Regions from separate parts of the Edwardsiella sp. EA181011 genome, predicted to be linked through region 4. Evidence: predicted binding sites of a transcription regulator. Region 4 holds the regulator's gene; each other region holds the start of a gene.

What was found. The regulator CRP, encoded in region 4, controls carbon source genes, mostly activating them, when cyclic AMP is high. The targets are predictions, from matches to a motif close to ATGTGANNNNNNTCACAT.
Region 1: a site for CRP is predicted at 5,087-5,104, ahead of QY76_RS00490 (NupC/NupG family nucleoside CNT transporter). Genes of this name have one in related genera too.
Region 2: a site for CRP is predicted at 4,326-4,343, ahead of rbsD (D-ribose pyranase). Genes of this name have one in related genera too.
Region 3: a site for CRP is predicted at 6,611-6,628, ahead of cdd (cytidine deaminase). Genes of this name have one in related genera too.

Annotation. Positions count from the first base shown of each region.
Region 1 is NZ_CP011364.1:104,225-112,002, reverse strand. It holds gene rsmC (16S rRNA (guanine(1207)-N(2))-methyltransferase RsmC) at 1-218, opposite strand, end outside; gene QY76_RS00515 (DNA polymerase III subunit psi) at 414-824, shown strand; gene rimI (ribosomal protein S18-alanine N-acetyltransferase) at 784-1,230, shown strand; gene prfC (peptide chain release factor 3) at 1,425-3,014, shown strand; gene QY76_RS00500 (patatin family protein) at 3,237-4,253, shown strand; gene QY76_RS00495 (TatD family hydrolase) at 4,253-5,041, shown strand; gene QY76_RS00490 (NupC/NupG family nucleoside CNT transporter) at 5,302-6,567, shown strand; gene QY76_RS00485 (YjjW family glycine radical enzyme activase) at 6,628-7,491, opposite strand; gene QY76_RS00480 (YjjI family glycine radical enzyme) at 7,463-7,778, opposite strand, start outside.
Region 2 is NZ_CP011364.1:647,314-655,091, reverse strand. It holds gene rbsK (ribokinase) at 1-341, opposite strand, end outside; gene rbsB (ribose ABC transporter substrate-binding protein RbsB) at 414-1,301, opposite strand; gene rbsC (ribose ABC transporter permease) at 1,325-2,305, opposite strand; gene rbsA (ribose ABC transporter ATP-binding protein RbsA) at 2,312-3,817, opposite strand; gene rbsD (D-ribose pyranase) at 3,825-4,244, opposite strand; partial or broken gene kup (low affinity potassium transporter Kup) at 4,436-6,303, opposite strand; gene ravA (ATPase RavA) at 6,566-7,778, shown strand, end outside.
Region 3 is NZ_CP011364.1:3,251,176-3,258,953, reverse strand. It holds gene yeiB (DUF418 domain-containing protein YeiB) at 1-62, shown strand, start outside; gene QY76_RS19630 (EAL domain-containing protein) at 673-2,616, shown strand; partial or broken gene QY76_RS19625 (EAL domain-containing protein) at 2,538-2,771, shown strand; gene sanA (outer membrane permeability protein SanA) at 2,704-3,597, opposite strand; gene QY76_RS14385 (NAD-dependent malic enzyme) at 3,771-5,468, opposite strand; gene cdd (cytidine deaminase) at 5,667-6,554, opposite strand; gene QY76_RS14375 (CidB/LrgB family autolysis modulator) at 6,750-7,439, opposite strand; gene QY76_RS14370 (CidA/LrgA family protein) at 7,448-7,778, opposite strand, start outside.
Region 4 is NZ_CP011364.1:891,454-899,231, reverse strand. It holds gene ulaA (PTS ascorbate transporter subunit IIC) at 1-621, shown strand, start outside; gene ulaB (PTS ascorbate transporter subunit IIB) at 639-944, shown strand; gene ulaC (PTS ascorbate transporter subunit IIA) at 954-1,439, shown strand; gene QY76_RS04000 (3-keto-L-gulonate-6-phosphate decarboxylase UlaD) at 1,436-2,092, shown strand; gene QY76_RS03995 (L-ribulose-5-phosphate 3-epimerase) at 2,103-2,975, shown strand; gene QY76_RS03990 (L-ribulose-5-phosphate 4-epimerase) at 2,963-3,652, shown strand; gene QY76_RS03985 (YccS/YhfK family putative transporter) at 3,671-5,743, opposite strand; gene crp (cAMP-activated global transcriptional regulator CRP) at 5,804-6,436, opposite strand; gene QY76_RS03975 (YheU family protein) at 6,786-7,010, opposite strand; gene QY76_RS03970 (hydrolase) at 7,016-7,778, opposite strand, start outside.

The DNA.
Region 1 (7,778 bases), 790 kb from region 4:
AACTCTGCCGTGATGGTCAGAGAGAACAGGCAGCGCTCGCCCATGGCGGGATGCAGCGCCTGCCAGTGATGGTACTGGGTGGTGTGGGCGCGGACTTCAACGGCGTTAAACTGCGCGGGCAGCGTATCCTGCAGATCGCCGGCGAACAGGACGCGGCGTGGCTCAAACTCTTCGCCGTGGCGAAGCACGACTTCGCTGGCCGGGGTAAAAGCGGACATGGCACAAAACTCCTCATTAGGCTGACCGGTGATTATAGAGCTTTCACCCGCGTTCTGAAACGCACCATTCACCGCGGCGCTGGCGATCCGCTGCACGGTGCGATGGTGCCGTCGCGACGGGTTTGTTAGCATAGTAGCGCAGACAGGTATCACTGGATTCCGCCGCGGCGGCGGCGCAGAACCGACAGGGGCAGTATGACTTCGCGACGCGATCAACTTTTACAGCAGCTGGGGATAACCCAATGGGTCCTGCGTCGCCCGGCGCTACTGCGCGGCGAGGTCGCGATTACGCTGTCGGCGCAGACACGGCTGCTTATCGTGTCTGAGGCTCCCCTGTCGCCGGACGATCTGTTACTGTGCGATATTCTACGCGCGTTGTCGCTGACGGCGGAGCAGGCGGTGATCCTGACGCCGGAGCAGTATGAGATGCTCAGCGATCGCCAGCGTTACCTGTGTTGGTGGCTGGGGGAGTCTGCCTCCCCTGAGGTTTGCCTCCGCTCTCCGGCGCTCGGTGCGCTTTACCATAACCCCGGCGCCAAGCGCGCCCTGTGGCAGCAAATTTGTCATGAGCAACATCATTTCTTCTCTGACCCCGGCGGACACTGATGCCGCCTATGCCGTGGAGTGCGCCAGTCACGCATTTCCTTGGACCCATAGCACCTTTCTCAGCAATCAGGGCGAGCGTTACTATAACCTGAAGCTGGAATCTCTGGGGCAGCTGGCCGCCTTTGCCATTACGCAGGTGGTGCTGGATGAGGCGACGCTGTTCAACGTGGCCGTTGCCCCCGCCTATCAGCGTCAGGGGCTGGGGCGTACGCTGCTGCTGCGCCTGATTGACGATCTGACCGAGCGCGGCGTGGTGACGCTGTGGCTGGAGGTGCGGGACTCCAATCGGGCCGCCATCGCGTTGTATCATGCGCTGGGGTTCAATGAGGTATCGCTGAGGCGCGGCTACTATCCGACCGCGGACGGCCGTGAGGATGCTCGTATCATGGCGCTGCCGCTGGGGTAGCCGTCTTTTTCGCACGCCCGCGGCGCGATGGTATTCCCCTGCCCGCGGCAGGACGCCTGAAATTGCGCGTTGTCTAACCTGGATAAATCAGGGAAAATGGCGCGCTGATTACCCATTTACGCCTGTGTTGCCCGCCGATGGACGCCGTTTGCGCGCGTCCGCGGGCAGGGCAGCTCAATACAGAATAGAAAATCATGTCGCCAAGTGAATACGCCCGCGAAGTCGCCAAACGGCGCACCTTTGCCATTATTTCTCATCCGGATGCCGGTAAAACCACCATCACCGAAAAGGTGCTGCTATTCGGACAGGCGATCCAGGTCGCCGGAACGGTAAAAGGCCGTGGCTCCAGCCAGCATGCCAAGTCAGACTGGATGGAGATGGAGAAACAGCGCGGTATCTCCATTACCACCTCGGTGATGCAGTTTCCGTATCATGACTGTCTGGTCAACCTGTTGGATACCCCGGGGCACGAGGATTTCTCCGAGGATACCTACCGGACCCTGACGGCGGTGGACTGCTGCCTGATGGTGATCGATGCGGCTAAGGGGGTCGAGGATCGCACCCGCAAACTGATGGAAGTCACCCGCCTGCGCGATACGCCGATCCTGACCTTTATGAACAAACTCGACCGTGATATCCGCGATCCGATGGAGCTGCTGGATGAGGTGGAGAGCGAGCTGAGGATCGCCTGTGCGCCGATCACCTGGCCTATCGGCTGCGGTAAGCTGTTCAAGGGAGTCTACCACCTGTACAAGGATGAAACCTACCTGTACCAAAGCGGTAAGGGGCATACCATCCAAGAGGTTCGGGTGATTAAGGGGCTGGATAACCCGCAGCTGGACGCCGCGGTGGGCGAGGACTTGGCGGCCCAGCTGCGCGAGGAGCTGGAGCTGGTGCAGGGAGCATCTACCGAGTTTGAAGAGGAGGCCTTCCTCAACGGTCAGCTGACGCCGGTCTTTTTCGGTACCGCGCTGGGTAACTTTGGCGTGGATCATATGCTGGACGGCCTGGTGGCCTGGGCGCCGGCGCCGATGCCGCGGATGACCGATGTGCGCGAGGTCAGCGCCGACGAAGAAAAATTCAGCGGCTTTGTGTTTAAGATCCAGGCCAACATGGATCCGAAGCACCGCGACCGCGTCGCCTTCATGCGCGTGGTCTCCGGCCGCTATGACAAGGGGATGAAGCTACGCCAGGTTCGCACCGGTAAGGATGTGGTGATCGCCGATGCATTGACCTTCATGGCCGGCGACCGCGCCCACGTGGAGGAGGCCTACCCGGGCGATATCATCGGTCTGCACAACCACGGTACCATCCAGATCGGCGATACCTTTACCCAGGGCGAGGAGATGAGGTTCACCGGGATCCCCAACTTCGCCCCGGAACTGTTCCGCCGCATCCGCCTGCGCGATCCGCTTAAGCAGAAGCAGTTGCTGAAAGGGCTGGTGCAGCTGTCGGAAGAGGGGGCCGTACAGGTCTTCCGTCCGGTGGCCAATAACGATCTGATCGTCGGCGCGGTCGGCGTACTGCAGTTTGACGTGGTGGTGGCCCGCCTGAAGAGCGAATATAACGTTGAGGCGATCTACGAGTCGGTTAACGTGTCTACCGCGCGCTGGGTCGAATGTGACGACGCCAAGAAGTTCGATGAGTTTCAGCGTAAGAACGAGCTGCACCTGGCGCTGGACGGCGGCGACAACCTGGCCTATATCGCACCGACCATGGTGAACCTGAACCTGACCCAGGAGCGTTATCCTGAGGTGCGCTTCCGCAAGACGCGCGAACACTGATCGGTCTAGCCCCTTTTGGGCGTTGGCGGGACGATCGCGGCGGGCCTTTCGGCCCGCCGTCTTATTTGCGCCGCATCGTCCGTTAAAGCGGACAGAATGATAATATTTCCCTCCTGCGCTGGACTTATCCCAAAGCCTTATCCAAGGTATGCTTAATCCATGTGAGCCGCCCCGTTTGGCGGGGCAACATAGCGGCTGAGCGCGTTGTCATGAGGTTGTAGAGTGGGATACAGAATACCGATTACGCTGGGCAACATTGAGCCCCTGGCCTATAAACCCTACCATCCTGGCAACATCGCGCTGGTGTGCGAGGGCGGGGGACAGCGGGGTATTTTTACCGCCGGGGTGCTGGATGAGTTTCTGCGCGCGCGCTTCAACCCCTTCGATCTCTATTTGGGAACCTCCGCCGGAGCCCAGAACCTGTCGGCCTTTGTCTGTGGTCAGGCTGGCTATGCCCGGCGGGTGATCACCCGCTATACCACCCGCAGCGAGTTTTTTAACCCGCTGCGCTTTGTCCGCGGCGGGCATCTTATTGATCTGGATTGGCTGGTGGATTGCACCTACCGCGATATGCCGCTGGCTTTCGATCGCGCCGAGCGTATGCTGGGACAGCAGCGTCAGTTTTATATGGTCGCCAGCCGTAGCGATGACTTTAGCGCGGCCTATTTTCCGGCGCAGCGCGATAGCTGGCTGCAGGTGATCAAGGCCAGCAGCGCCATCCCCGGCTTTTACCGCAGCGGGGTGGAGCTGAACGGCGTGATCTACCAGGACGGCGGCATCGCAGACGCCGTGCCGGTGCGCGAGGCGTACCGGCTGGGCGCCGATACCATCGTGGTGATACGCACCGTGCCGTCTCAGATGTTCTACACGCCCCGCTGGGTGAAACGCATGGAGTCGCTGCTCAGTGAGAGCAGTCTGCAGCAGATGGTGCGGATGATGCAGCGCCATGAGAAGAGCTATCGTCGCACCCAGCGTTTTATTGAGCAGCCGCCGGGACGTCTGCGTATCTTTGAGATTTATCCGCCCAAACCGCTGGCGAGCCATGCCTTGGGCAGTACGGTGGCATCACTGAACACGGATTACCATCTGGGACGGCGCTGCGCCCGCTATTTTCTGGCGGCCGTTGGGCACTGGCTGCTGCCGCGTGACCTGCCGGCGCATGCCCATGGCCCGGCGAGGCCGTCCGTGCCGCCGCTGGCGCATGAAGCCGTGCGTCAGCCAGCGGGGGAGACGCTGTGATCGCCGCGGCGCTGATCGACACCCATTGCCATTTTGACTTCGCTCCCTTCTGCGGCGATGAGGCGGCAAGCCTGCGCCGCGCCCGGGCGGCGGGGATCTGCGACATCATTGTGCCCAGCATCGATGCCTCTCGTTTTGCGCCGGTGCTGGCGCTTGCCCATCGCTATCCGATGCTGCATGTGGCGCTGGGGCTGCATCCTCTATACATCGAGCACCATCGGGATACGGATATTGCAGCGCTGGATACGCTGCTGGCCCAGGCCGATCCGGCGGTGGTCGCGCTGGGCGAGATCGGGCTGGATCACTACGGTGACGTCCGCCAGCCGGCGCGTCAACTGAGTCTGCTGCAGGATCAGCTGACTCTAGCTCAGCGCTACGATCTGCCGGTGATCCTGCATTCACGTCGCAGCCACGATCTGCTGGCGAAGACGCTGCGCCAGCGGCGGCTAACGCGCACCGGCGTGGTGCACGGGTTTGCCGGCAGTCTGGCCCAGGCGCAGGCCTTCGTGCGTCTGGGGTATGCGATTGGCGTCGGTGGCACGATTACCTACGCACGGGCGAGCAAGACCCGCGCCGCGGTGGCGGCGCTGCCGCTGGAGGCGCTGCTGCTGGAGACCGATGCGCCGGATATGCCATTATCCGGTTACCAGGGCGCGCCCAATCGCCCGGAGCAGCTGACGCGGGTATTTGCGGCCCTGTGCGCACTGCGCAGTGAAACGCCTGCGCAGATAGCCCAGGTGCTGTATGACAACACGCACCGCCTATTTCACTTCCCCCCGCGCGCCTGACACGCGCCGAATCGCCGGTTTTTTACGCACGTAAACGATTAAGTGATGTGATATGCGTCACTTTTTAACAATTTAACTTGCTTCAAGTTGTATAAATTTGTGAGCAATGCGCGCAAACATCGCGGGAGCCCCGTTATAATCCGCCCGCCGGCGATGGACCCCTCCTGTTTTTTGCCTGGCACCAGGAGACGGCTTGCGCCATTGGGCGTGTAAGCCTTATTAAGACTCACACAACAGGGATAATAACCATGCAACTTTTAATGGGTGTTGTGGGAATGGTCACGCTGATCCTGCTCGGCGTACTGCTTTCCAACAACCGCCGCGCCATTAGGGTGCGTACCGTGGCCGGCGCCTTCGTCGTTCAGGTATGCCTTGGCGCCTTTGTTCTGTATGTGCCCGCTGGCCGCGATATGCTGGGCGCGATGTCTACCGGCGTAGCAAACGTTATCGCCTATGGTAATCAGGGCATTTCGTTCATGTTTGGCGGGCTGGTATCCGACAAGATGTTTGAGCTGTTCGGCGGCGGCGGGTTTGTCTTTGCCCTGCGCGTGTTGCCGGTGATCGTCTTCTTCTCGTCGCTGATTGCCGTGCTCTATTATCTGGGGATCATGCAGCTGGTGATCCGCGTGCTGGGCGGCGCGCTACACAAGCTGCTGGGCACCTCCCGTACCGAGTCGCTGTCGGCGACGGCCAATATCTTCGTCGGCCAGACCGAAGCGCCGCTGGTGGTACGCCCCTATATCGCCACCATGACTCAGTCGGAACTGTTCGCGGTCATGTGCGGTGGCCTGGCCTCCGTTGCCGGTTCGGTGCTGGCCGGCTATGCCCAGATGGGCGTGCCGCTGGAGTATTTGATCGCCGCTTCCTTTATGGCGGCGCCGGGCGGCCTGCTGTTTGCCAAGCTGATCGTGCCGGAAACCGAGCAGACCCACGATCGTGAAGATGCTACCACGCTGGTGGCGGTAGAGGATCGTCCGGCCAACGTGATTGACGCTGCGGCCTCCGGTGCAGCCTCTGGTCTGCAGCTGGCGCTGAACGTCGGTGCAATGCTGCTGGCGTTTATTGCCCTGATCGCGTTGCTGAATGGCATGCTGGGCGGGATTGGCGGTTGGTTTAACTACCCGCAGCTGTCGATGGAGCTGATCCTGGGCTGGGTATTCTCCCCGATCGCCTTCCTGATCGGTGTACCCTGGAGCGAGGCGCAGATTGCCGGCTCTTTCATCGGCCAGAAACTGATCGTTAACGAGTTCGTCGCCTATATGAACTTCGGTGAATACCTGAAGGCGGATGCCGACGTCGCGGCGGCCGGTCTGCAGGTGCTTTCCGGCCATACCAAGGCGATCATCTCTTTCGCGCTGTGCGGCTTTGCCAACCTTTCGTCGGTGGCGATCCTGCTGGGCGGGCTGGGCAGTATGGCGCCGAAGCGTCGTCATGAGATTGCCCGCTTCGGCCTGCGCGCCGTCGCGGCAGGAACCCTCTCCAACCTGATGAGCGCCACCATCGCCGGGTTCTTCCTGGCGCTGTAATCCTGCGCTGCACAAGGTGGTCACGCGCCCTCGCCGTCATTGGCCGGGGCGCGTTTTTATTTATAGGTAGAGCGCCGGGCGGATCACCGCGCCGACGCCGCGGCCCTCCAGCGCCTGGGCCACCCGTTCGATATCGGCCTCTGCGGCGGGTCGCCACGCTGACGCCGGGCCATAGACGCCGTGATGATGGAAGGCATTGAGGCGGACGGGCACATCGCCCAACGACAGGATAAATTCGGCCAGCGCATCGATGTGGGCCAGGTAGTCGCTGTGCTGCGGGATCACCAGCAGGCGCAGCTCCGCCAGGCGTCGCCGCCGTGCCAGCCAACGAATACTGTGCAGGATGCGCCGATTGCCGCGCCCGGTTAGCCAACGGTGGCGCTCGTCGTCCCAGGCCTTGAGATCGACCATCACGCCGTCGCACCACGGTATTAGCCGTGTCCAGCCAGGCTCTGACAGTTCACCGTTGCTGTCGACCAGAGAGTCGAGCGCCTGCAGCCCCGGATCGCGACGTATCGCCTGAAACAGCGCCAGCAGGAAAGGCAGCTGCAGCGTCGCCTCTCCCCCGCTGACGGTGATCCCCTTGATAAATGCCGCCTGACGGCGCAGTTGCATCAACACATCGTCGACGCTGAGGGATAGCGCCATTGGGCTCGCCCGACGTGGGCAACCCTGTAGACAGGTATCACACTGCCGGCAGGAGAGCGCATCCCAGAGCACCTTTCCCGCCTGCAGCGACAGCGCCTGATGCGGACAGGTCGCCACGCATTGGGCACAGTCGTCGCAGCGGCCAATGGTATAGGGGTTATGGCAGCTGCGGCAGCGCAGGTTGCAGCCCTGCAGGAACAGTACCAGACGACTGCCCGGCCCATCCACGCAGGAGAAGGGCAGCAGCTTACTGACTAAAGCGCGTCTGTTGTTCATGGCTTATCACGCGCGCCCGGCGCTCCAGCATACCCGTATTGCGCGCCGCCTCTTCCGCCAGCCAGGTGGTGTTCAGCCGCGATCCCTCCTGTCCATAGCGCGCCAGATCGGACAGGCGCACCATATAGCCGGTTACCCGCACCAGATCGTTGCCGCTGACGTTGGCCGTGAATTCACGCATTCCGGCGGAGAACGCGCCGAGGCACAGCTGCATCAGGGCCTGTGGGTTGCTTTTCACCGTGGGATCGAGGGTCAGGATGTCACTGATCCCGGCGGGATAATAGGCG
Region 2 (7,778 bases), 240 kb from region 4:
CCGGCGTTGATGCCAATGACATTCTCCCCATCCTGATTGACAAAAATCAGTGCCACGCCGGTGCTTTCGCCATCGACGCGCTCCACGGCGTGTATATCGATCCCATCACCGGCCAGTTGGGTTCGTATCCGTTCGCCGATATCATCGGCGCCAACACAGGCAATAAAGGCAATATCCGCACCGCTGCGCCCGGCGGCAACGGCCTGATTGGCCCCTTTACCGCCGAATGCCACCTGATATCCCTGTCCGGTTAAGGTTTCGCCGGGGCGGGGAAAATGTTCAACCTTGAGAATGTGATCGGCATTGATACTACCTAATACGACCAGTTTGCCTGTTTGCATATTCTGTATTCCTACTTATCTACCGCCGCCGGTATCCCAGCGGCGGCGTTGCCCGGAGGGTCTCCCGGTTCGTTACTTGGTGACCAGCTTCAGCTCAACCGGAATGTTGGCCGGTACTTTTTCCCCTTTGATCACCTTATCCGCGGTCTCGATGCCGATCACGCCGATCTGCTCAGGCTGCTGTGCTACGGTGGCCCCCAACTTACCGCTCTGTACGGCTTTTTCACCGTCTTGGGTTCCATCAAAGCCCACGACCAGCACATCGCCGCGGCCCGCCGTCTGCAGCGCGCGCAACGCGCCGAGCGCCATTTCATCATTCTGTGCGAATACGGCCTGAACCTGCGGGTGCGCCGTGAGCAGGTTTTGCATGACGTTCAAGCCCTTAGTACGGTCAAAGTCGGCTGGCTGGCTGGCCAGTACGTCAAACTTATGGGCGACGACCGCCTGTTTAAAGCCTTCGCCGCGCTCACGGGCTGCCGAGGTTCCAGCGATCCCCTCCAGCTGAATGATCTTGGCACCGGTCCCCAGCTTCTGGGCGATAAAGTCACCGGCCAGCTTGCCGCCGGCGACGTTATCGGAGGCGATATGGCTAACCACGCTACCTTGGCTGGCCGCACGGTCAAGGGTGATCACCGGAATATTGGCCTGATTGGCCATTTTTACCGCGTTGCCCACCGCATCGGAGTCCGTCGGGTTAATCAGCATCAGCTTAGCGCCGCGCACGGTCAGATCCTGTACGTTGGCCAGCTCTTTGGCCGGGTTGTTCTGTGAGTCCAATACCACCAGCTTGTATCCCAGCTTATTGGCCTCTTTCTGCGCGCCATCCTTCATCGACACAAAGAACGGGTTATTCAGGGTAGAAACCACCAGGGCAATGGTGTCCTGCGCCATGGCGTTGGCACTCAGGGTGACGCTCAGGGCCGCGGCGGAGATCAAGGTTGCCAGTTTTTTCATGTTCATCTCATCGATTCCTGTAGGTAAGGTTATTTATTGCTTTTGTTGTCTACCAAAACCGCCAACAGAATCACCGCTGCCTTGACGATCATTTGGTAGTAGGAGGAAACACCGAGTAAGTTTAGGCCGTTATTCAGGAAGCCAAGGATCAGGGCGCCGATCAGAGTTCCCATAATCCGCCCCTTACCGCCGGCCAGACTGGTCCCGCCCAGCACCACCGCCGCAATCGCATCCAGCTCATAGCCGGTGCCGGCCGTCGGCTGCGCCGAGGAGAGCCGGGCGACCTCGATCACACCGGCCAACGCCGACAGCAAGCCGCACAGGGCATACACCGCAATCTTGACGCGATCGACGCTGATCCCGGACAGGCGCGTTGCCGCCTCATTCCCGCCCAGCGCGTAGATATAACGCCCTAGGCGGGTGTGGTGCAGCATGTACCACGCCAGCGCAAAGACCACAATCATCAGCCAGATAGGCGTCGGCATCCCCAGAGGACGACCGATGCCAAACCAGCCAAACAGATCCGCCTGCGCAGAGAAACCAGTATTGACCGGACTGCCATCGGTATACACCATCGTGACCCCGCGCAGCAGCAGCATCATCACCAGGGTCGCAATAAAGGCCTGAACCTTGCCCTTAGCCACGATAACGCCGGTGCAGCCGCCAATCGCCGCCCCCAGCGCCAGCGCCGCGCCAACCGCCACCAGCGCATTAACATCCATCCCGACAATGGACGCCGCGACCGCGCCGGTCAGCGCCAGCAGCGATCCCACGGACAGATCGATGCCAGAGGTCAGGATCACCAGCGTCATCCCTACGGCCATGATGGCGTTCACGGAGGTCTGCTGCAGAATGTTGAACAGATTATTGACGGTGAAGAAATTGGGGCTCATGGAGGAGACCACCGCGATCAGCACCAGCAGGGCGATCAGCGATTTCTGCTCGACCAGCCAGACTTTGAGTCGGGCCTTGCTGAATCCGCCCTGGTTTGCAGTTACTTGGGTATTCATCGGGGATTACTCCTGCTTAACGCCGTATTGCTTGCCAACGGCCGCGGCCATCAGCACTTCTTGGGTTGCCTGTTCAATCGGGAACTCGCCGCTCAGCTGTCCCTCATGCATGACCAGGATACGATCGCTCATTCCCAGCACCTCGGGCATTTCGGAGGAGACCAGAATGATGCTCAATCCCTCCGCCTTAAACTGGTTAATCAGCTGATAGATCTCTTTTTTGGCGCCGACATCGACGCCGCGCGTCGGTTCATCAAGGATGAGAACCTTGGGGCGGGTCATCAGACCGCGGGCGATCGCCACCTTCTGCTGGTTTCCGCCGGAAAGCAGGCCGATAGCCTGATCCATCGATGGGGTCTTGATGTTGAACAGCGAGATAAAATCACCGACGGCCTCCCGCTCTTCGCCATGTTTGAGCGAGCCGTTAAGGCGGCTGAAGTAGCGCAGCGCCGTCAGTGACATGTTCTCCTTCACCGACATCCCCAGCACCAGGCCATCGCGCTTTCGATCCTCTGAGATATAGACGATACCGTTGGCCATCCCCTCCTGCGGAGAGCGGGTCTGAATGGGGTTGCCCTCCAGGGTTATACTCCCCTGGGTACGAGGCAGCGCGCCGTACAGGATCTTCATCAGCTCACTGCGCCCCGCGCCCATCAGCCCGGACACGCCCAGTATTTCACCGCTGCGCAGCGTAAAAGAGACATCCCTGACGCCAGGGCCTGATAGGTGACTGACCTGCAGGCGCAGATCGCCGGGCGCACTGTCGAGGCGCGGATACTGCTCCTCCAGCTTGCGCCCAACCATCATCTCGATCAGCGAATCTTCGCAGAGCGCGCTGACGGGCCGCTCTGCGATAAACTGTCCGTCGCGGAAGATGGTCACGTCATCGCAGATTTCAAATATTTCCTTCAGACGGTGCGAGATATAAACAATGCCGCGTCCCTGAGCCTTCAGCTCTCGGATGACGTTAAACAGGGACTCCGTCTCGGTATCCGTCAGCGCATCGGTCGGCTCATCCATGATGATGACCCGCGATTCGAAGCTCAGCACCTTGGCTATCTCGACCATCTGCTGTTCGCCGATGGATAGATCGCCGACCAGACGGCGGCTACCATAGTCCAGATTCAATCGCGCCAGCAGCCTGTCTGCTTCGGCATACATTTTTTTCCAGTCGATGCGCCCCAGGCGATTGGTAAACTCGCGGCCCAAAAAGATATTTTCAGCGATAGTCAGCTGCGGGATCAGGTTCAACTCCTGATGAATAATACCAATGCCGGCCTCCTGCGAGGACTTGGGACCGTTAAACGCCGTCTCTTTGCCCATATAATGCAGCGAACCGGCATCTTTCTGATAGATCCCGGTCAGCACTTTCATCATGGTGGATTTGCCTGCGCCGTTTTCTCCGACCAGCGCCATCACCCGTCCGGAATAGACATTCAGCGAAGCACCGGACAGCGCCTTCACGCCGGGAAACGATTTATCGATTGCGGTTAAAGCCAGTAACGGTTGCATAATGGCCTCAAAAGGTCACGCCGGCATACAGCAGTACATTGGCATAGGGTGAACACTCTCCGCTGCGGACGATGGCCTTACTTTCACCGCTCAGCGCCTTAAACTGACCGTGGGAAACATAGTCGATATGAATCGCGTTGCCCTGCGTCTGCGCCAGCCGCTGCAGCCATGTCACCAGCTGCCGGTGAATGTCAGGATTAGCCTCAACCATCTCCTGCGCCAAAACGGCACGCTCAACCTGCATTTCTGCCGTCATCGTCTCAATAACCTGCATAAAACGCGGGATGCCATGGGTCAGCGCCAGATCGATACGCTGGATACCGTCAGGAACCGGCAGCCCGGCATCGCCAACCGTCACGCTGTCCGTATGACCCAGACGGGAGATCAGGGCTGAAAGTTCAGAATTTAATACCGTGCCTTTTTTCATTACTCGCTCCACCAGCGAAACGTTTCGCTCTCCGCTAAGTGTAGAGGTATAGCCGGGCTGAACAAAGCAAAAAATAAAAAAATGTGATCGTAATCGAAACGTTTCGCGGTAAAAACGATTCAGCTAAACAGTAATTTCAATGAAAAAGGGCGCCGTCAGGCGCCCTTTTATACGTTATCCCGTTTGACGGGTCAGATTTCGACCTGGGTTCCCAGCTCGATAACCCGGTTAGGCGGGATCTCAAACTGATCGGCCGCCTGCAGCGCATTACGGCTCAGCGCCATGAACAGCCGGCCCCGCGCCTTGAGATACCAAGGCCGGTGTCCCAGCAGCAGCGACTCATGGGACATGAAGAACGAGGTCTCCATAATCCGGCAGGAGAGCCCCTCTAGACCGCAGCGGTGGAAAATTTCCTCGACGTTCGGCGTTTCCTTAAAGCCATAGCTGGCCACCACCCGCCAAAACGTCGGTGACAGCTGCTCAAGGGTGACACGACGCACATTATGCACATAGGGCACATCTTCGGTACGCAGGGTCAGCAAGATCACCCTCTCATGGAGCACCTTGTTATGTTTCAGGTTATGCAGCAGCGCCAGGGGAATGACGTTCACCGCCCGCGACATATATACCGCGGTTCCCGGCACCCTGACCGGCGGCGACTTCTCCAGCGAGGCGATCATGGCCTCCAGAGAATTTCCGTGCTCATGCAGGCGACGCAGCAGGCGAAAGCGCTCACTTTTCCAGGTCGTCATGACGATAAACATCATCAGCCCCAGCGTCAGCGGCAGCCAGCCGCCGGAGAGTATCTTCATGGCGTTAGCGCTAAACAGTGGTATATCGATACACAGTAGGCATACCAACAGGATCCCGACCAAGAAACGGTTCCAATGCCAGTTTTTAAACGCGACGGTGCAGGATAGAATGCTAGTCAGCACCATCGTACCGGTAACGGCGATGCCGTAGGCCGCCGCCAGATTGCTGGAGCGCTCAAAGCCGACGATCACCAACACCACGCTAATATACAGCGCCCAGTTAATGGCCGGAATATAGATCTGACCGGCCTCCATATCCGACGTATGAATAATACGCATCGGCGGCAGATAGCCAAGGCGCACCGCCTGGCGCGTCAGAGAAAAGACGCCGGAAATCACCGCCTGCGATGCGATGACCGTGGCGAGGGTAGCCAATACCAGCAGCGGGATCAGCGCCCAGTCAGGCGCCAACAAAAAGAAGGGATTCTTTATCGCCAACGGATCTTTAAGCAGCAGCGCGCCCTGGCCAAAATAGTTCAGCATCAGCGAGGGGATCACAAACAGAAACCAGGCGAGGCGAATAGGACGTTTACCAAAGTGCCCCATGTCGGCATACAGCGCCTCGACCCCGGTGATTGACAGCACCACGGCCCCGAGAGCAAAAAATGCCAGCGCCTTATAATGTATAAAGAAGTTAATAGCCCAGCGCGGATCCAAGGCGTACAGCACCTGAGGATTGGCGAGAATGCTGCGCCCCCCAAGATCGCCAGCGCTAAAAACCACAGCACCATCACCGGCGCAAACAGGCGGCCAATGCTGCCGGTGCCGTGTTTTTGAATACAAAACAGGACCGTCAGCACCAGAACAGAGAGCGGAACGATGTAGGGATCCAGCGACGGAGCGGCAATCTCAAGCCCTTCAATGGCCGACATCACAGAGATCGCCGGAGTGATAACCACCTCACCGTAGAAGAAGCTACCGCCAATCAGCCCCAGGATCACCAGCGTAGCCGTTATTCGCGCCGGCGTATTACGACCAGCCAGCGACATCAGGGTCAGGATCCCCCCTTCGCCTTCGTTGTCGGCCCGCATCACAAAGGTCAGATACTTCAGCGAGACAATCAGGATCTGCATCCAAAAGATCAGCGAGAGGAAGCCAAAGACAATCTCTGGCTTCACCTCAAATCCATAGTGCCCGGCAAAACACTCGCGCAGGGTATACAGTGGACTGGTGCCGATATCGCCATACACGACGCCGATAGCGGCCAGCGTCACCGTAGTCAGTGAACGTTTCTGTTCTGTACTCATAACATTTTTCGTTTGAAATTTCCGTCAGCCATCAATGCACCAACATCCCGGGCGCAGATAAAGGTTGCACAGTATGCATAAATACCCATGTATTCCCACTGTAAAACCCGCAAGAATATCGTTGATTATGTAACAAACAGCATGTGACGCCGCCGCGTTGCCTGTGAATATCTCCCCGATGGCCGTGAATGAAAATAAAAGCTGGTCATACAGGTTATAAATGGATACAACAAAATCATCCATGTTATGAATAGAGAATATTATGACGCAACCTCGCCAATTGGCCGAACGTATTTCACGACTGAGCCAGGCGCTGGAGTCCGGACTGTATGAACGGCAGCAGGCGGTACGCCTGTGTCTGCTGGCGGCGCTGTGCGGCGAAAGCGTCTTCCTACTCGGGCCCCCGGGCATTGCCAAGAGTCTGATCGCCCGTCGGCTTAAGTTCGCCTTTCGCAATGCGCGCGCCTTTGAGTACCTGATGACCCGTTTCTCCACTCCGGAGGAGGTATTCGGCCCCCTCTCTATTCAAGCCCTAAAAGACGAAGGGCGCTACCAGCGCCTGACCCAGGGCTACCTGCCGGAAGCCGAAATCGTCTTTTTGGATGAGATATGGAAAGCGGGCCCGGCCATTCTGAATACCCTGTTGACCGCCATCAACGAACGCCGTTTCCGTAACGGTGATCGGGAAGAGGATATCCCGCTGCGCCTGCTGGTTACCGCCTCTAACGAGCTGCCGGACGCCGACGGAGGGCTGGAAGCGTTATACGACCGTATGCTTATCCGCCTATGGCTGGATAAAGTGCAGGAAAAGAGTAATTTTCGAGCATTGATCAATAGCCATCAGGATGAAAACGCCAATCCGGTTCCCGACAGTCTCAGCATCGACGGCGATGAGTTTCAACGCTGGCAGCAGCAGCTGAGCGGAGTCGCGCTGCCGGATAACGTCTTTGACCTCATATTTCAGCTGCGCCAGCATATCGACACGCTGGAAAATGCGCCCTATATCTCCGATCGGCGCTGGAAAAAAGCCGTACGCCTGCTGCAGGCCTGTGCCTTTTTCAGCGGCCGCGACACCGTCGCCCCCCTCGATTTGATCCTGTTGAAAGAGTGCCTGTGGCACGATCTTTCCTCACGCCAGCTGCTGAACCAGCACATCCAGCAGATCCTGACACAGCAGGCCTACCGGCAGCAGGCGCTGCTGCTGCAGATCCAGCGGCTAGAGGGGCAATGGCTGCAAAGCCAACGAACATATCAGCAGAGCCGCGCGCTGACGCTACGGCATAAATCCGCACTGTTTAACCACCGGGCCCACTATACCCTGCCGGCGGAGCTCACTGCGCCACAGCTCACGCTGCTACTGCTGCAGCCGCTGCGTCTGCACGATATGCAGGTCACCCACCTCAGCGTTGAAACCGCGGCGCTGACCCGCTGGCTGCAAAAAGGCGGCGAACTGCGGGCCCGCCTCAACGGTATCG
Region 3 (7,778 bases), 1.6 Mb from region 4:
TCCGCCAGGGGCCCGTCGAGTGGCTGTGGCGCCGTCTGACCGGGCTGTCTCTGCGCGTCTGAGGGCGTGAGGCGCCCGATGCCACCCCCTGCACATTCTAAAAGTCGTAATTGTCAATTTCGCTATTGCGCTTGACCTCCTTTCGCACAGCTATTAAAAATAACGGGTTTTCATTTTTATCTTTACTGCGGGATTTATCCTGCGGTTTTTATTTTTTTATGCTTGTATTCAGTGCTATTTCCCTCAGTCCTGGCGTGATTTCTTCTGAGGTTATTCTATTTCTGTGACCAGGCTCTTGTTGTAATGATTTGATTTTTATAAAAGATTCATGCAGGACGTTTTTTGTATCACCGTTCTGACGTTATATTATTTAAATATAAAATATTCCACCTAGAGCGCGCGGTGTACCCGTTTATTCGGGTTGCGCCACGGGATAGGCTTTATGATCAACCGGGGTGGTGATGCCGCGGCGTTAAAATGACGGAAGGCGTTGGGTAATAACCGGCTAGGAACGCTGCCCTACGAGGGGCGTCTGTCCCGCCCGGAATGGTCCCCGATTCACGTCGTCCTACCCCGCGCCGCTGGCCGTGGGCGCGCGTGAGGCCGGTCTGCCCTCTGCTGCGGATGGCACCTTGTCCATTGGATCGTTTTATTAGGGTATCGGTCAACGTGATGCAAAGAGTTACCCGTTGCTTAGGTCAATATGCGCTGCCTGTCTCGCTCAGCGTACTGCTGCTGCCGCCGGCCTGGTTTTTCTCTCCCCAGACCGTCATCAATGGCCAGGCGCTATTTTTGCTGCCGTTGCCTATGGCGCTCGCCGCTGCGCTGGTCATGCTGTTTGGCCTGCGGGCGCTGCCCTCCCTATCGCTGGCGCTGCTGCTGTTTTTGCTGCTATTGCCCCCGCGCGCTCCCGCCGCGGCCCTCGCGCTGGGCTGTGCACTGCTGCTGCCGCTGTCGCCGATCGCCCATCTCAGCCTGCGTCTGCTGGGAAAACGCGGGCGCTGCGATCTTAACCGGGGCGGCGGGACGCCACTGGCGATTCGCCTGCTGGGGTTTGGTCTATTTTATCCCATCGGCAGCTGGCTGATGATGCTGCTGGGCGGAACGCTGATGACGCCGCTGTCGATGGGCGACGCGGCCGCGCCGCCGCGGGATCTCCCCTTTGCCCTGCTGGCGCTGGAGGGCATGATCCTGAGCTGCGTCGCGCTGACGCCGGCGCTGTATTACCTGCTGCGCATGCTGCTTAGCCCCGGCCGTCTGCGGGCCTTTGGTGTCGACTGTCGGCGCGTGCTGCGGCGCGACATTCGCGGCCTGTTTTTGCCGATCTATCTCGCGGCGATGGGGGCGCTCTGTTTCCCGTCGACGTCTCATGTCAATCTGGGCTATCTGACGCCGCTGCTGTTCGTGCTGTTTGTCTTTGCGTCGTTTCATTTCCGCTACCGGGCGGTGTTGCTGCTGTGGGCGCTGACGGTGCTGGGACTCCTGGCCTGCAGCGCTAATTTTATCCAGCTGGGTAACCGCCACTATCAGCTGGCCTTCCTGTCATCCGCGCTGATCGCCTTTAGCATCGCCCTGGTTTATATGGCGCAGGTGATTACGCGCAGCGACAGGATGCGCCGTCTCTACCTGCGTCTGCGGCGGCGCGACGGGCTGGTCGATCTCCCCAGCTTCCGCACCCTGAGTGACCATCTGGCGCGCCGTCCCCTTGGCACCCTGTGTATCCTGCGCCTGAGTAACCTGGATATTCTGAGCCGGTGCCACGGCGTGACGATGCGGGCGGCGACAAAAAGCCAGCTGGCCGCGTATCTGGCACCCCTGCTGCTGCCCGGGGAGCGGGTGTACCAGATGCCGGGGGCGGAGCTGCTGATCTATCTGCAGGCCGATGCCGATCTGCCGCGCATCAACGCCATTCGCGCTACGCTGATAGCGCAGGCGCTGGTGTGGCAGCAGCATCCGGTGACGCTGCAGTATGGCGTGGCGTACTCTCCGTTCGATGTCCATCGCCAGTCGATCCACGGCGTAGTGGGGCAGTTGAGCTACCTGGCGGAGCGGGCCTGTCGGGACAATGTGATCCTCCCGCTGTACGGTAATGAGGCCGACGCCAACGCTGCGGTGAACGAACAGGTCTTCTGGCTGCAGAAGATCACCCTCGCCCTGCAGGAGAATGCGCTGCTGCTGTACGCCCAGCCCATCGTTCACCGCGGAGGGCAGCGCTATTATGAGATCCTGGCCCGCATGCAGGACGGCGAGCAGCTGGTGCTGCCGGGGAAATTCATTCCTTTTATCACCGCGTTCAACCTGTGCGCGCAGTTTGATCTGCTGATCATCGAAAATGTGGTGCGCCATATTCACCGCGCCGGGTTAGACAGCTCCAGCACCTGTTTTTCGGTAAACCTGATGCCGCTGACGCTGATGCAGCGCAGCGTGGCCGCGCAGATCATCGCCCTGTCTGAGCGTTATCAGGTGCGGCCGCAGGCGGTGATCTTTGAGATCACCGAACAACATATTTACTGGATGAAAACGCCGCGCTGGAGACGGTGCGCGCCCTGCGCGCCTACTGCTTTAAGATCGCCATCGATGACTTCGGCACCGGGCTCTCCAACTATCAGCGCCTGAAGCACCTTAACGCGGACGTGGTGAAGATCGACGGCATGTTTGTTAAGGATATCGTCAACAGCTCGCTGGACCGAATGATCATCAAGTCTATCTGCGATATTGCCCGTGAGCGGCAGCTGCAGGTGGTCGCCGAATACGTTGAATCGCGTGAGCAGATGGAGGTCCTGTGCAGTCTGGGGGTGCAGTATCTGCAGGGTTTTTTGCTGGGCGAGCCGCGCCCGCTGACGCAGGCGCTGTAGCGCGCCGGTTAGGGGGTGTCTGGTGATGGGGCTGCTGCTCCAGCGCCTGCAGCTGCTCAGGCAGCACCGCCGGGTAGCTCTGGGCGTCGGCGGCGACCTTATGCACCGCGGGGATCGGGATCGGCGGGCCGAGAAAGCGCGGCTGGCGCTGCAGTAGGTAGAGATCGGTGAGGGCGCCGAGGCGGGCGCCAATTTCGCGCAGGCGCACCAGCAGCATATCTTTGGGAGAGGGCACCGCCAGGCACTGGGCCTGAATCCCCAGATGCAGGGCGATAAACAGCGCCCGCTCGCAGTGGAAGCGCTGGGTGATGATGGTGAAGTTATCGGTATCGAAGACCCGGCGGGCGCGCACGATCGAGTCCAACGTACGGAAGCCGGCATAGTCCAGCACGATATCGCCGTTCGGCACCCCCGCGGCGATCAGATCACGGCGCATGGTCACCGGCTCATTGTAGCTTTGCAGGGCATTGTCGCCGCTCAGCAGCAGATAGCTGACCTTATTGCTGTTATAGGCATTCAGCGCGCCCTGGATACGGTAGCGGTAATACTGGTTGATAACGCCGGGGGCCACATATTTAGCGGTGCCCAGCACCACGCCGACCTCCCGGCGCGGCAGGTCCTGCACGTCTTCGTAGATATAGGGGGCCGTGACCCAGCTAATCCAGCGATCAAGCGCCAGCGCCGCCAGCCCCGCGAGGATGACAACACCGATCAGGCCATATATGAGTCGCTTCCACCACATGGCGTACTTCCCGTTATTCTCTCTCTCCCGAGGCTACTTTACCCGCCGACGCGGCGCAAGCCATAAGGCGCGTGCGCAGGGCGGATGGCGGTTATTTGCGCGAAAGTGCGCCGGGCCGCGGAGGCCCGGATGTGGGGGGACGGCGACCCGAGAAGGGACACCGCCAGAGGGGGCTAGAATGAGGTTCGCTTATAGCTACGGTAGATCGGCAGCCAGAAGTTATGATCGATGGCCTGCAGCAGCGCCTCGTCCGAGGTCAGCACCGCGACGCCCTGACGCTGGGCCGCCTTGGCGACCTGAAAGGCGATGTCGCGTGAAACCTGCTGGATATCCTTCAGGTCCGGTAGCAGGGGGCCATGGCCGTCGCGCGCCAGCGGCGAGCTGTCGGCCAGCGCCCGGCTGGCGGCCATCAGCATGCCGTCGGTCACCCGCCGCGCACCGCTGGCCAGGACGCCCAGGCCGATGCCGGGGAAGATATAGGCGTTGTTACACTGGGCTATCGGATAGCGCTCTCCCTGATAGAGCACCGGCTCGAAGGGACTGCCGCTGGCGACCAACGCCGCGCCATCGGTCCAGTTGATGATATCCTCCGGACGGGCCTCCACCCGGGAAGTGGGATTAGAGAGCGGCATGATGATGGGGCGAGGGCAGTGGCTGTGCATTTCGCGCACGATCGCCTCGCTGAACAGCCCCGGCTGACCCGATACGCCGATCAGCACCGTGGGGTGGGCGTTGCGTACCACGTCGAGCAGGGAGATCCCTTCGCTCTCCGTCTGCCAACCAGCCAGCGCCTGCTGTTTTTGTACCAGACGGCTCTGGAAGTCGAGCAGGTTGGGCAGGCGATCGGTCAGCAGTCCGAAGCGATCGACCATGAAGATGCGTGCCCGCGCCTCTTCGTCGCTCAGCCCCTCGGCGATCATCTGGGCGATGATCTGCTCTGCGATGCCGCATCCGGCAGATCCGGCGCCGAGGAAGGTAATGGTCTGATCGCGCAGACGGCTGCCGGCGGCGCGGCTGGCGGCGATCAGGCTGCCCAGGGTGACGGCCGCGGTGCCCTGAATGTCGTCGTTAAAGCAGCAGAGCTGATCGCGATAGCGGCTCAGCAGCGGCATGGCGTTTTTCTGAGCGAAGTCCTCGAACTGCAGCAGAACATCCGGCCAGCGGCGTTTGACCGCCTGAATGAACTCCTCGACGAACGCATTATATTCATCACCGGTAATGCGCGGGTGACGCCAGCCCATGTACAGCGGATCGTTGAGGCGCTGTGGGTTATTGGTGCCGACGTCCAGCACCACGGGCAGGGTATAGGCCGGGCTGATGCCGCCGCAGGCGGTGTACAGCGACAGTTTACCGATAGGGATCCCCATACCGCCGATGCCCTGATCGCCCAGGCCGAGGATACGCTCGCCATCGGTGACCACGATCACCTTGACGTTCTGCTTGGTGGCGTTTTGCAGCATGTCATCGATGCGATCGCGGTTGGGATAGGCGATAAACAGCCCGCGTGCGCGCCGGTAGATATCGGAAAAGTGTTCACAGGCCTCACCGACCGTCGGGGTATAGATGATGGGCATCATCTCGCTAAGGTGGCCGCGCAGCAGGCGGTAGAACAGGGTCTCGTTGGTATCCTGAATATTGCGCAGGTAGATATGCTGCGCAGTGGCGTTCTGAAAATCACAAAACTGACGATAGGCGCGTTCAACCTGCTCTTCAATGGTCTCGATGGCCTCAGGCAACAGACCGCTCAGGTTAAAGTTATTGCGCTCTTCCTCACTGAAGGCGCTGCCCTTATTCAACAGCGGGAATTCAAGCAGGATGGGGCCGGCATAGGGAATATACAGCGGACGTTTACTTTCGTGTTCCAGATCCATAAGTACGCTCTTATGTTAACGGGATGAAATAACACGCTGAAGATCCTAAAAGAGAGTTAGCTATTGTTCAATGTTTGTTATCAAAACTATTCATTCAATATATGTTTTGTAACAATGATTTTGGCGAGCGAACGCGGCGGGGAAGGTCACGCGCAGAGGTAACGGGCCAGAGCGCCCGAGGGCACTCTGGCGTCCGGGTTACAGCAGATGGTGCTGCAGATCGTCGCAGCCCAGCGCCTGTAGGGTGGCGCGCGTCGCCGCATGCTGCGACAGGGCCGCCTGACGGGACTCCACCAGCGCGGCGCGGCGGATGGCGTCGACGCTGTCGCCGGACATGTTCATCAGGATCAGGGCGGCCTGCAGCGGTGGCAGGCTGGGGTTAAAGGCGGCATTTTCCGCATAGCGGCCGGCATAGACGGCGCGGTCGGTTTCGATAGCCACGCCGCTGTAGGCCTGGCTGTACGGCGCATGGCTGGCGTTAGCGGCGTCCAGCGCCGCCTGCAGCAGGGGATCGCCGGCTGCATTGTCTAGCGCCAGCCCGTGATGGGTTGGGTCTAGCAGCAGGGTTTTTATCTGCAGATCGCGCGGGCCAAAGGCATCGGGCAGGTAGTCGCCCAGCGTGGCGGCGCGGCGGCCCGGCAGATGGATCGGCAGCGCAGTACCGCTGTTCAGTTCATTCATAAACTGGCGGCAATGGCCGCAGGGCGTGTAGTTAACGGTGATCGACTCCAGCGCGCGCTCGCCCCGTAGCCAGGCGTGGGTGATCGCGCACTGCTCGGCATGGATGGTCTGCTGCAGCGGCGCGCCGGAAAACTCCATATTGGCGCCGAAGTAGAGGTTACCGCTGGCGCCATGGACGATAGCGCCGACCTGAAAATGAGAGATCGGCGTAAGGGCACAGGCGGCGGCCAGCGGCAGCAGGGCAAAACTCAGGGCCTGGCGATCCATCTGACAGGCATGACCAATGGCATCCACCTGGGCTGCGGTGATCACGGCGTTGAAGGTGTCAGACGCCATCACTGGCGTAAGCGCCGCCTGGAGTTCGGCAGGCAGCTGGCGGAATGCAACGGCAAAGCGTGCGTGCATGGGAAAGCCTCTTGTGAGTTACGGGAGGCTATTGTAAGGAAGCGAATAGGTGATATTTGTGATAATAATCACTTTTTGAGTGCAATAATTGTAATATTGGTCTCGAATTAGAGATTTATTTCAACTTTTTTTAACGTAAAAACGGGTGCTTATGGCGGAGAGCGCCGATCGGCGCCCTCCGCTGTGACGATGTTATCAGAAGATATGCAGCAGTATCGGGAACAGAAACGGCGCCAGCAGGGAGGTAATGATCCCGCAGATAACCAGCGCCAGAGAGCTAAAGGCGCCCTCCTGGTAGTCGACCTCCGCGCAGCGGGCGGTCCCCAAGGCGTGGGATGCCGTCCCCATGGCCAGACCACGCGACGCCTTGGTGCGGATATTCATGGCGTTCAGCAGGGTGTGGCCGAAGACGGCGCCCAGGATCCCGACAAAGATGACGCAGACGGCGCTGATGGCCGGGATACCGTGGATGGACTGAGCGACGGCCATCGCGATCGGCGTAGTGACCGATTTCGGCATCACCGAGGCGGCGATCTCCGGCGTCGCACCGAGCCACAGGGCGATGGCGGTACCGCTGATCATCGCGGTGGCGCTGCCAATAAAGCAGATGGTGATGATGGACTTCCAGCGGGCACGGATCTGGTGCAGCTGTTCATACAGCGGGAAGGCCAGCGCCACGACCGCCGGCTGCAGCAGGCTGTTGAGCGCCGAGCTGCCGGCAAAATAGTTTTTGTAGGGAATATGCAGCAGCAGCAGCAGCGGAATGATCACCGCCATGGAGACCAGCAGCGGATTGAGCAGCGGCATATTCAGGCGCTGGGCGAGACGGCGGGCACCAAAGAAGACCACCAGCGTCAGCGGCAGTGACCACCAGATATTCAGCATGACGGTCATCATTGTTTACTCTCCTGCGGGTGGCTCAGGGGCTGTTCGCCGTCGTCGGGCCGCTCGCGATGCACCAGGTGTGAGCAGTAGGCGACCACCACCATAATGATCAGGGTGCTGACCACGCAGGAGACCACGATGGGGCCAAACTGGCGGCACAGCACGTCGTAATACTGCATGACGCCCACGCCGATCGGTACGAACAGCAGCGCCATATAGCGAATAAACAGGCTGCACCCCGGTTTGACCCAGGTGGCCGGCATAATCTGCGAAGCCAGCAGGGCAAACAGGATCAGCATACCGATGATGCTGCCTGGGATCTTGATTGGTAACAGGGTG
Region 4 (7,778 bases):
GCGGGGAAAATCCACTGGAGTATCTACATCCTGCAGACCGGTTTCCAGTTCGCCGTCGCGATCTTCATCATCGTTCAGGGCGTGCGCATGTTTGTCGCGGAGCTGTCCGAGGCCTTCACCGGCATCTCCCAGCGCCTGATCCCCGGCGCCGTGCTGGCCATCGACTGCGCGGCCATCTACAGCTTTGCCCCCAACGCCGTCGTTTGGGGATTTATCTGGGGTACCATCGGGCAGCTAATCGCCATCGGCATCCTGATCCTGCTGGGGTCGCCTATCCTGATCATCCCCGGCTTTATCCCCATGTTCTTCTCCAACGCGACGATCGGCGTCTTTGCCAACCACTTCGGCGGCTGGCGGGCAGCCATCAAGATTTGTCTGGTCATGGGCATGATTGAAATCTTCGGCTGCGTCTGGGCCGTCAAACTTACCGGGCTCAGCGCCTGGATGGGGATGGCCGACTGGTCCATCCTGGCTCCGCCGATGATCCAGGGGCTGACGCTGGGGCTGTGGTTTATGGGCGTTCTGCTGCTGATCGCCCTGGCTTACATGCTGGTTGCCGGGCGCAGCCTGCGGGCAGAAGAGGCGGCGCAGACCGATCCGGCGCGCGGCACAACACACTAACTCCATGGAGAAACATCATGACAGTACGCATTCTCGCCGTCTGCGGTAACGGCCAAGGCAGCTCAATGATCATGAAGATGAAGGTGGATCAGTTTCTAACCCAGCAGGGCGTTGACCACAGCATCAACAGCTGCGCGGTCGGCGAGTATAAATCGGAGCTGAGCGGCGCAGATATCATCATTGCCTCCACCCACGTCGCCGGCGAGATCAGCGTCAGCGGCAATAAATACGTGGTCGGGGTGCGCAATATGCTGTCGGCAGAAGAGTTCGGCCCCAGGCTGCTGGAGGTCATCCGCGCCCATTTCCCCCAGGACCTCAGCTAAGGAGCCATGATGAAACTGCGAGACTCTCTGGAGGAAAACCACAGCATCCGCCTACAGGCCGAGGCGGCGGACTGGCCTGCGGCCGTCAGGATCGGCGTGGATCTCCTGGTCAGCGCCGGTGTCGTAGAGCCACGCTACTACCGGGCCATCCTGGATAGCGTCGCGCGCTTTGGCCCCTACTTTGTGCTGGCTCCGGGGCTGGCCATGCCGCACGGGCGCCCGGAAGAGGGTGTGATCAAGACCGGCTTTGCACTGGTCACCCTGCGTACGCCGATCGCGTTCGGCCATGAGGATAACGACCCGGTGGACATTCTGATCACCCTGGCCGCCGTCGACGCCCACACCCATCAGGAGGTCGGTATCCGTCAGATCGTCGACCTGTTCGAGGATGAGGCCAACTTTACGCGCCTGCGCGCCTGCCGCACGCCAGCGCAGGTGCTGGCGCTCATCGATTCGGCAACCACCCCATCGCATCCCCAAGGAGTCGCCTCATGATACCGTCCCTGCCTATGCTGCAAATCGCGCTGGATAACCCGACGCTGGAGGCGGCCTACCTCACTACCCGGCAGATCGCCGAAGCCGTCGATATCATCGAGGTCGGCACGATACTGTGCGTCGGCGAGGGCGTGCGCGCCATACGCGATCTCAAGGCGCTCTATCCCCACAAGATCATCCTGGCCGACGCCAAAATTGCCGATGCCGGCGCCATCCTGGCGCGCATGTGTTTTGAGGCCAACGCCGACTGGATCACCGTGATCTGCTGCGCCGATATCGCTACGACCAAGAACGCGCTGGCGGTCGCGCAGGCGTTCGGCGGCGATCTGCAGATAGAGCTGACCGGCTACTGGACCTGGGAGCAGGCACAGGCCTGGCGCCAGGCGGGTATCGGTCAGGTGGTCTACCACCGCAGCCGCGACGCACAGGCGACGGGGGTGGCCTGGGGGCAGGCGGATATCGACGCCATACGCCGCCTGAGCGACATGGGCTTTCGCGTCACGGTGACCGGTGGCCTCACCCTGGACGATCTGCCGCTGTTTCAGGGGATCCCGGTGCATGTTTTCATCGCTGGGCGCAGCATCCGCGAGGCCGACGATCCGCTGGCCGCCGCCCACCATTTCCAACAGCGTATCGCCCAGCTGTGGGGCTAAGGAGCGCGACATGCTGCATTCCACGGTGCCGCTGGGCATCTATGAAAAGGCGCTGCCCGCCGGCGAAGACTGGCCACGACGCCTGGCGCAGGCCGCGCAGCTCGGGTTCGACTTCGTCGAAATGTCTATCGATGAAAGCGATCGCCGCCTGGCCCGACTGACCTGGTCACGCCAGCAGCGTCTGGAGCTGCTGGCGGCGATGGCGCACAGCGGCGTGCGTATTCCCTCCCTGTGCCTCAGCGCCCACCGCCGGTTTCCGCTGGGCAGCGAGGATCAGGAGGTCAGACGCCAGGCGCTGCGGCTGCTGGCCCACGCGATTACCCTCGCACAGGATCTGGGGATCCGGGTGATTCAGCTGGCGGGATACGACGTCTACTATCAGCAGGGCAATTCCCTGACGCGCCAGCTGCTCCGCGAGGGGCTGAGCCAGGCCGTCATCCTGGCCAGCCGGGCGCAGGTCACGCTGGCCATGGAAACCATGGACACGCCGCTGCTCAACTCCGTCAGCAAAGCGCTCGGCTACTGCCGCTATCTGCGCAGCCCCTGGTTCCAGATCTACCCGGATATCGGCAACCTTTCGGCCTGGGATAATGACGTCGAACTGGAGCTGGCGGCGGGCATCGACCGCATCGTCGCCGTACATGTCAAAGACACCCGGCCGGGCCAGTTTCGGGATGTCCCCTTCGGCAGCGGCGTGGTCGACTTTGAGGCCTGTTTCCGCACGCTGGATCGCCATGGCTACCGCGGCCCCTACCTGATCGAGATATGGAGCGAAAGCGCCCAAGACCCCCTGCAGGCGGTGCGCGAGGCGCGCGACTGGGTTCTGGAACGGATGCGACGTGCCGGACTGGCGGTGACGCGGGAGGCCTCATGGAACGGCTGAAACAGCAGGTCTACCAGGCCAACATGGCCCTGCCGCGCCACGGGCTGGTCACCTTTACCTGGGGCAACGTCAGCGCCATCGATCGCCAACGCGGCTACGTCGTCATCAAACCCAGCGGCGTCGCCTATGAGGCGCTGACCCCCGATGAGATGGTCGTCGTCGATCTTGACGGGCAGATCGTCGCTGGCGCGCTGCGCCCCTCATCCGACACCCCGACCCACCTGGCGCTGTACCGCCGCTACCCGCAGCTGGGCGGTATCGTGCATACCCACTCGACCCATGCGACCTCCTGGGCACAGGCGGGGCGGGCAATCCCAGCGCTCGGCACCACCCACGCCGACTACTTCGATGGCGATATTCCCTGCACCCGCGCGCTGAGCGCCGCCGAGATCGACCACGACTATGAGCATCACACCGGGCTGGTCATCATCGAAACGCTGGCGCAGCGCGATCCGGGCCACATGCCAGGGATCGTCGTTCACCAGCACGGCCCCTTCGCGTGGGGAGAGAGCGCGGCGCAGGCGGTGCATAACGCGGTGGTGCTGGAGGAAGTGGCCAAAATGGCCTGGATTACCCATAGTCTGAACCCACGGCTCGCCCCGCTGGATCGGGCGCTGCGCGATAAGCATTTCCGGCGCAAGCACGGGCCGGAGGCCTACTACGGCCAGCGCGGCTAAATCGCCGGCGCTCCCGGATCAGTCACGCAGTCGACGGCTGAGCCACAGCCCATGATGCGGGCGCTGGCGCCAGGCGATAGATGAAATGGTATGCATGGTGCGCAGGTGCGACAGAATGCGGCGCAGATGCACCTCCATCGGCGTCATCGGCATCCCCTGCGACGGCTCCGGTATCGGCACCGCCTGGCTGTCGTTGCTGCTCGGGCCATCGTGCTCCAGACGCTGCTGACACAGCTGCAGCGCGATCTCGCCGCACTGCAGATAGTCCTGCGCCAGGCGCGACGTCAGCATATAGTGCTCGCGCGCCAGAATGGTCATGGCATTCAAATGCTCGACAATAAACTGGCTGTGGCTGATCCACAGCCGCATGTCCGCCAGGTAGCGCGAATCAAAGCCCGGCTCCTGCATCGCCTGGCTCAGCGAGGAGTAGAGCGTGTTCTGTGCCTGATTGCTGCGCATCCGGGCATAGGCTAGCTCACTGACACCCGGCTCGGCGGAGAGCAACAGGCGCAGCTCATCCTGATAGGCCTCCAGCGCCTGATGGGCATTTTTACGCAGCAGCCCGCTCTGCCACTGCGGCCACAGCCAGATAGTGCTGGCGAAGGCCAGAATACAGCCCAGCAGCGTGTCCACCAGGCGCGGCACCAGAAAGTGCGAGCCGTTCAGCGCCAGCAGCTGCAGGGTGAATACGGCGCTGACAGTAAAGCCAATCACCGCCAGACCGTAATTCTTACGCAGCACCAGGTAGGCGCCCAGCGTCACCAGCAGCATCACCAGCAGCATCACATATTCGCTCAGCGTCAGCTGCAGCAGGCCGGCGGCGATGATCAGACCGGCAAAGGTGCCCATCGCCCGGTGCTGAATACGCACCCGCGTCGCGTTATAGCCATTCTGGATCACCAGCATGGTGGTCAGCATGATCCAATAGGGCTTAGGCAGCGCCAGCAGGATCCCCAGCCTGCTGCCGGCCGCCAACGTCAGCCCCAGACGCAGCGCGTTGCGTAGCGCGCCCGACCTCAGGGAGCAGTAGGCGCGCAGCGCCGGCCAGAACGGCAGCCGCTGCTGGGTCGCCATCAGCTGACGCTGATAGAGCGGACGCTGTCGCTCCAGCAAACGCGCCATCCGGCTAAAGTGGTGCAGACAGAACTGCCCAACTGGATTCTCCGGGTAGCGGCTGGCCAGCTTTTCCAGCGCCGACACCTCGCTGCGCATAGAGAAATGCTGTGGGTAGCGGTGGTACAGAATGTCATCCGCCAGCACCCGCAGACGCCCGGCCACCACCTGCGCATTGCGGCGGATGATCGCCTCCGCCTGGCTCCGCGCCACCAGCGTTTGTACCTCCTCCGGCTGGGAGAGGCTGACGGTAATATGCTCCTGTAAATCCAGCGCCACCTGAAAGTAGCGCACCAACCGCTTATACTCCGGGTTATGGACCAGGGACAGCATGTGCATCTGCTGGTAGATAACGCTGATAAGGTCCATCACCTTTTGCTGGCGGTTCAGCAGCGGCGGCAGCGCCGTCTGCGGGTCACTGTGCTGCGTGAGCAGGCTATACTTGGCCTCGATGTAGTCCGCCAGCTCCAGGTACAGCTGATTCAGAGTTTCGCGGATCGGCTGCCCTTTCCACAGGACAAACCAAAACCAGGTGAAGGCGCCATACCAAATCGTGCCGACCAAATACAGCAGCGGCCCCTGCCAGACGGGCACCATCCCCACCATGCTGAGGGTGAAGATGGCCGCAACCAGCGTTGCCGGCAGTAAACGGGCGTGCAGCGGACTGATCTCGCCGTTGACGCCAAACAGCAGCGCCAAAAGCAGCATGGCTAGCGGCAGCGGCACCGACCACAGCAGGGCCATCTGCAGTAACAGGCTGCCGAGCGCAAACAGGGTGCCGCCCACCGCGAGGCGTTTAAAGAAGCGTTTATGGGGGGTGTCAAGACCGGCGATATTGCAGCAGACTGGGACTAGAGAAAACAGCAGCCCCTGCTGCAGCTGGCCTACCATCAGCCCGAACAGCACCGGCAGACACAAAACCAGCGTCTGGCGCAGTGCATAGTTCACTTCAGGGTGGTAGATAAACCGCCGCCACATGAGCACCATCCTGGGGATGGGTTGAAGATTCCGCGCCGCCCATGCGGCGCGGGCGCAAAATCAACGCGTCCCGTAGACGACGATGGTTTTACCGTGTGCCGAGATCAGGTTCTGATCCTCCAGCATCTTCAGAATACGTCCTACCGTTTCACGGGAGCAGCCCACGATCTGGCCGATCTCCTGACGGGTGATCTTAATCTGCATGCCGTCTGGGTGCGTCATCGCATCCGGCTGCTTGGCCAGATTCAGCAACGTCTGGGCAATACGGCCAGTCACATCCAGGAAGGCCAGGTTACCGACTTTCTCTGACGTGACCTGCAGACGACGCGCCATCTGGGCAGACAGACGCATCAGAATATCCGGGTTAACCTGGATCAGCTGACGGAATTTCTTGTAGGAAATTTCAGCCACCTCACAGGCGGTCTTCGCCCGCACCCAGGCACTGCGCTCCTGCCCTTCCTCAAACAGCCCCAGCTCGCCAATGAAGTCGCCCTGGTTCAGGTAGGAGAGGATCATCTCCTTACCCTCTTCATCCTTAATCAGTACCGCTACAGATCCCTTTACGATGTAATAAAGCGTCTCCGCTTTTTCACCCTGGTGAATCAAGGTACTTTTGGACGGATATTTATGAATATGGCAATGGGACAGGAACCATTCGAGAGTTGGATCTGTTTGCGGTTTGCCGAGAACCATTCGCTATTATCCTCTGTTGTTATCGCATCCCCGGTGCGCCAAACGCACCCCCGCCGGACGGGGCCGGGAAACTGCCTAGTAACCTGCTATAGCACTGCACTTGTCGAATATAGTTTCCATAGCCTAAGGGAGATGATCCCCGGCGATCTTGATCTATACCCGCTTCATTCCATTAAAGGTGCATGTCGGCTTAGTTTGTAACATAGCTTGGCCTTACTGTCTCGCACTGTCTCGCTTCAGCATGGAATAGCTCACTGTTCGCCGCCGTTTTTTCTCCGTTCGCGGCGCTTTTGCCTTTTATTTGCACAGTGCGGCGCCGGGCGCCGCGGGGAAAATACGCCAACGTGCGCTAATCCGCGCCCTTAAACTGGCTGCGCGGCATAATATTGACGCTTTCATGCAGCTCGGACCATACCACGACCGCCTCACCGCACTTCAGCTGGCGCCGCACATCTTCCACCTTCTGCGCCAGGCACCTCTCCTGTTCGCCATAGTCGGTCCCCTCACGCAGGACGAAGGCCTCGATCAGGCTATCCAGCGTCTCTGGGGCTATCAGTTGCCAGGGAATGATCACGCGTTTTACTCCAAATAGGGGGCTAACCAGGCGGGAATGCGCTGCTCCAGCCACGGAAGAGGATGTCGCAGCGTACCGCCGATAAAGCCGACGTGGCCGCCAAACGCCGTCAGCTGGTATTCGATATTGGACGGCAGCGATCCCGGCGGCGGGATCACCGCCGACGTCATAAAGGGATCGTCGCGCGCCTGAATGATCAACAGCGGCTGACGGATCGTCGGCAGCCGCGGCAGGGCACTGCAGCGCCGATAGTAGTCATCCGCATCGCGAAACCCGTGCAGGCGTGCGGTGATCTGATCGTCAAATTCGCGCAGCCTGCGCATACGCCGCAGCTGTAGCGGATCGAGATCCAGCATCTCCGGATAGCGGCGCAGCTTACGCCGGGCGCTCTGCTTGAGCTCATGTAACAGGTAACGCTGGTAAATCCGCGCCACGCCGTGCTCCAGATGCGTCGCGCAGGCCGACAGCACCAGCGGCGCCGAGACCATGACCGCGGCCTCCAGCGGGGCCTGCGCCTGCTCTTCGGCCAGATAACAACCTAGCATATTACCCCCCAGGGAAAACCCGACCGCCGCGGTGGGCACCTGACCGAAAGTGCGGCGCAGCCACGCCAGAAAAAAGCGCGCGTCCCCGGTTTCCCCGGAGTGGTAAAAACGCGGCGTCAGGTTGGGCTCACCGCTGCAGCCACGAAAGTGCATCACAACCGCCAGCCAGCCGGCCTCCCGACAGGCGTGCAGCAGGCCGTGGGCATAAGGGCTATGCACGCTG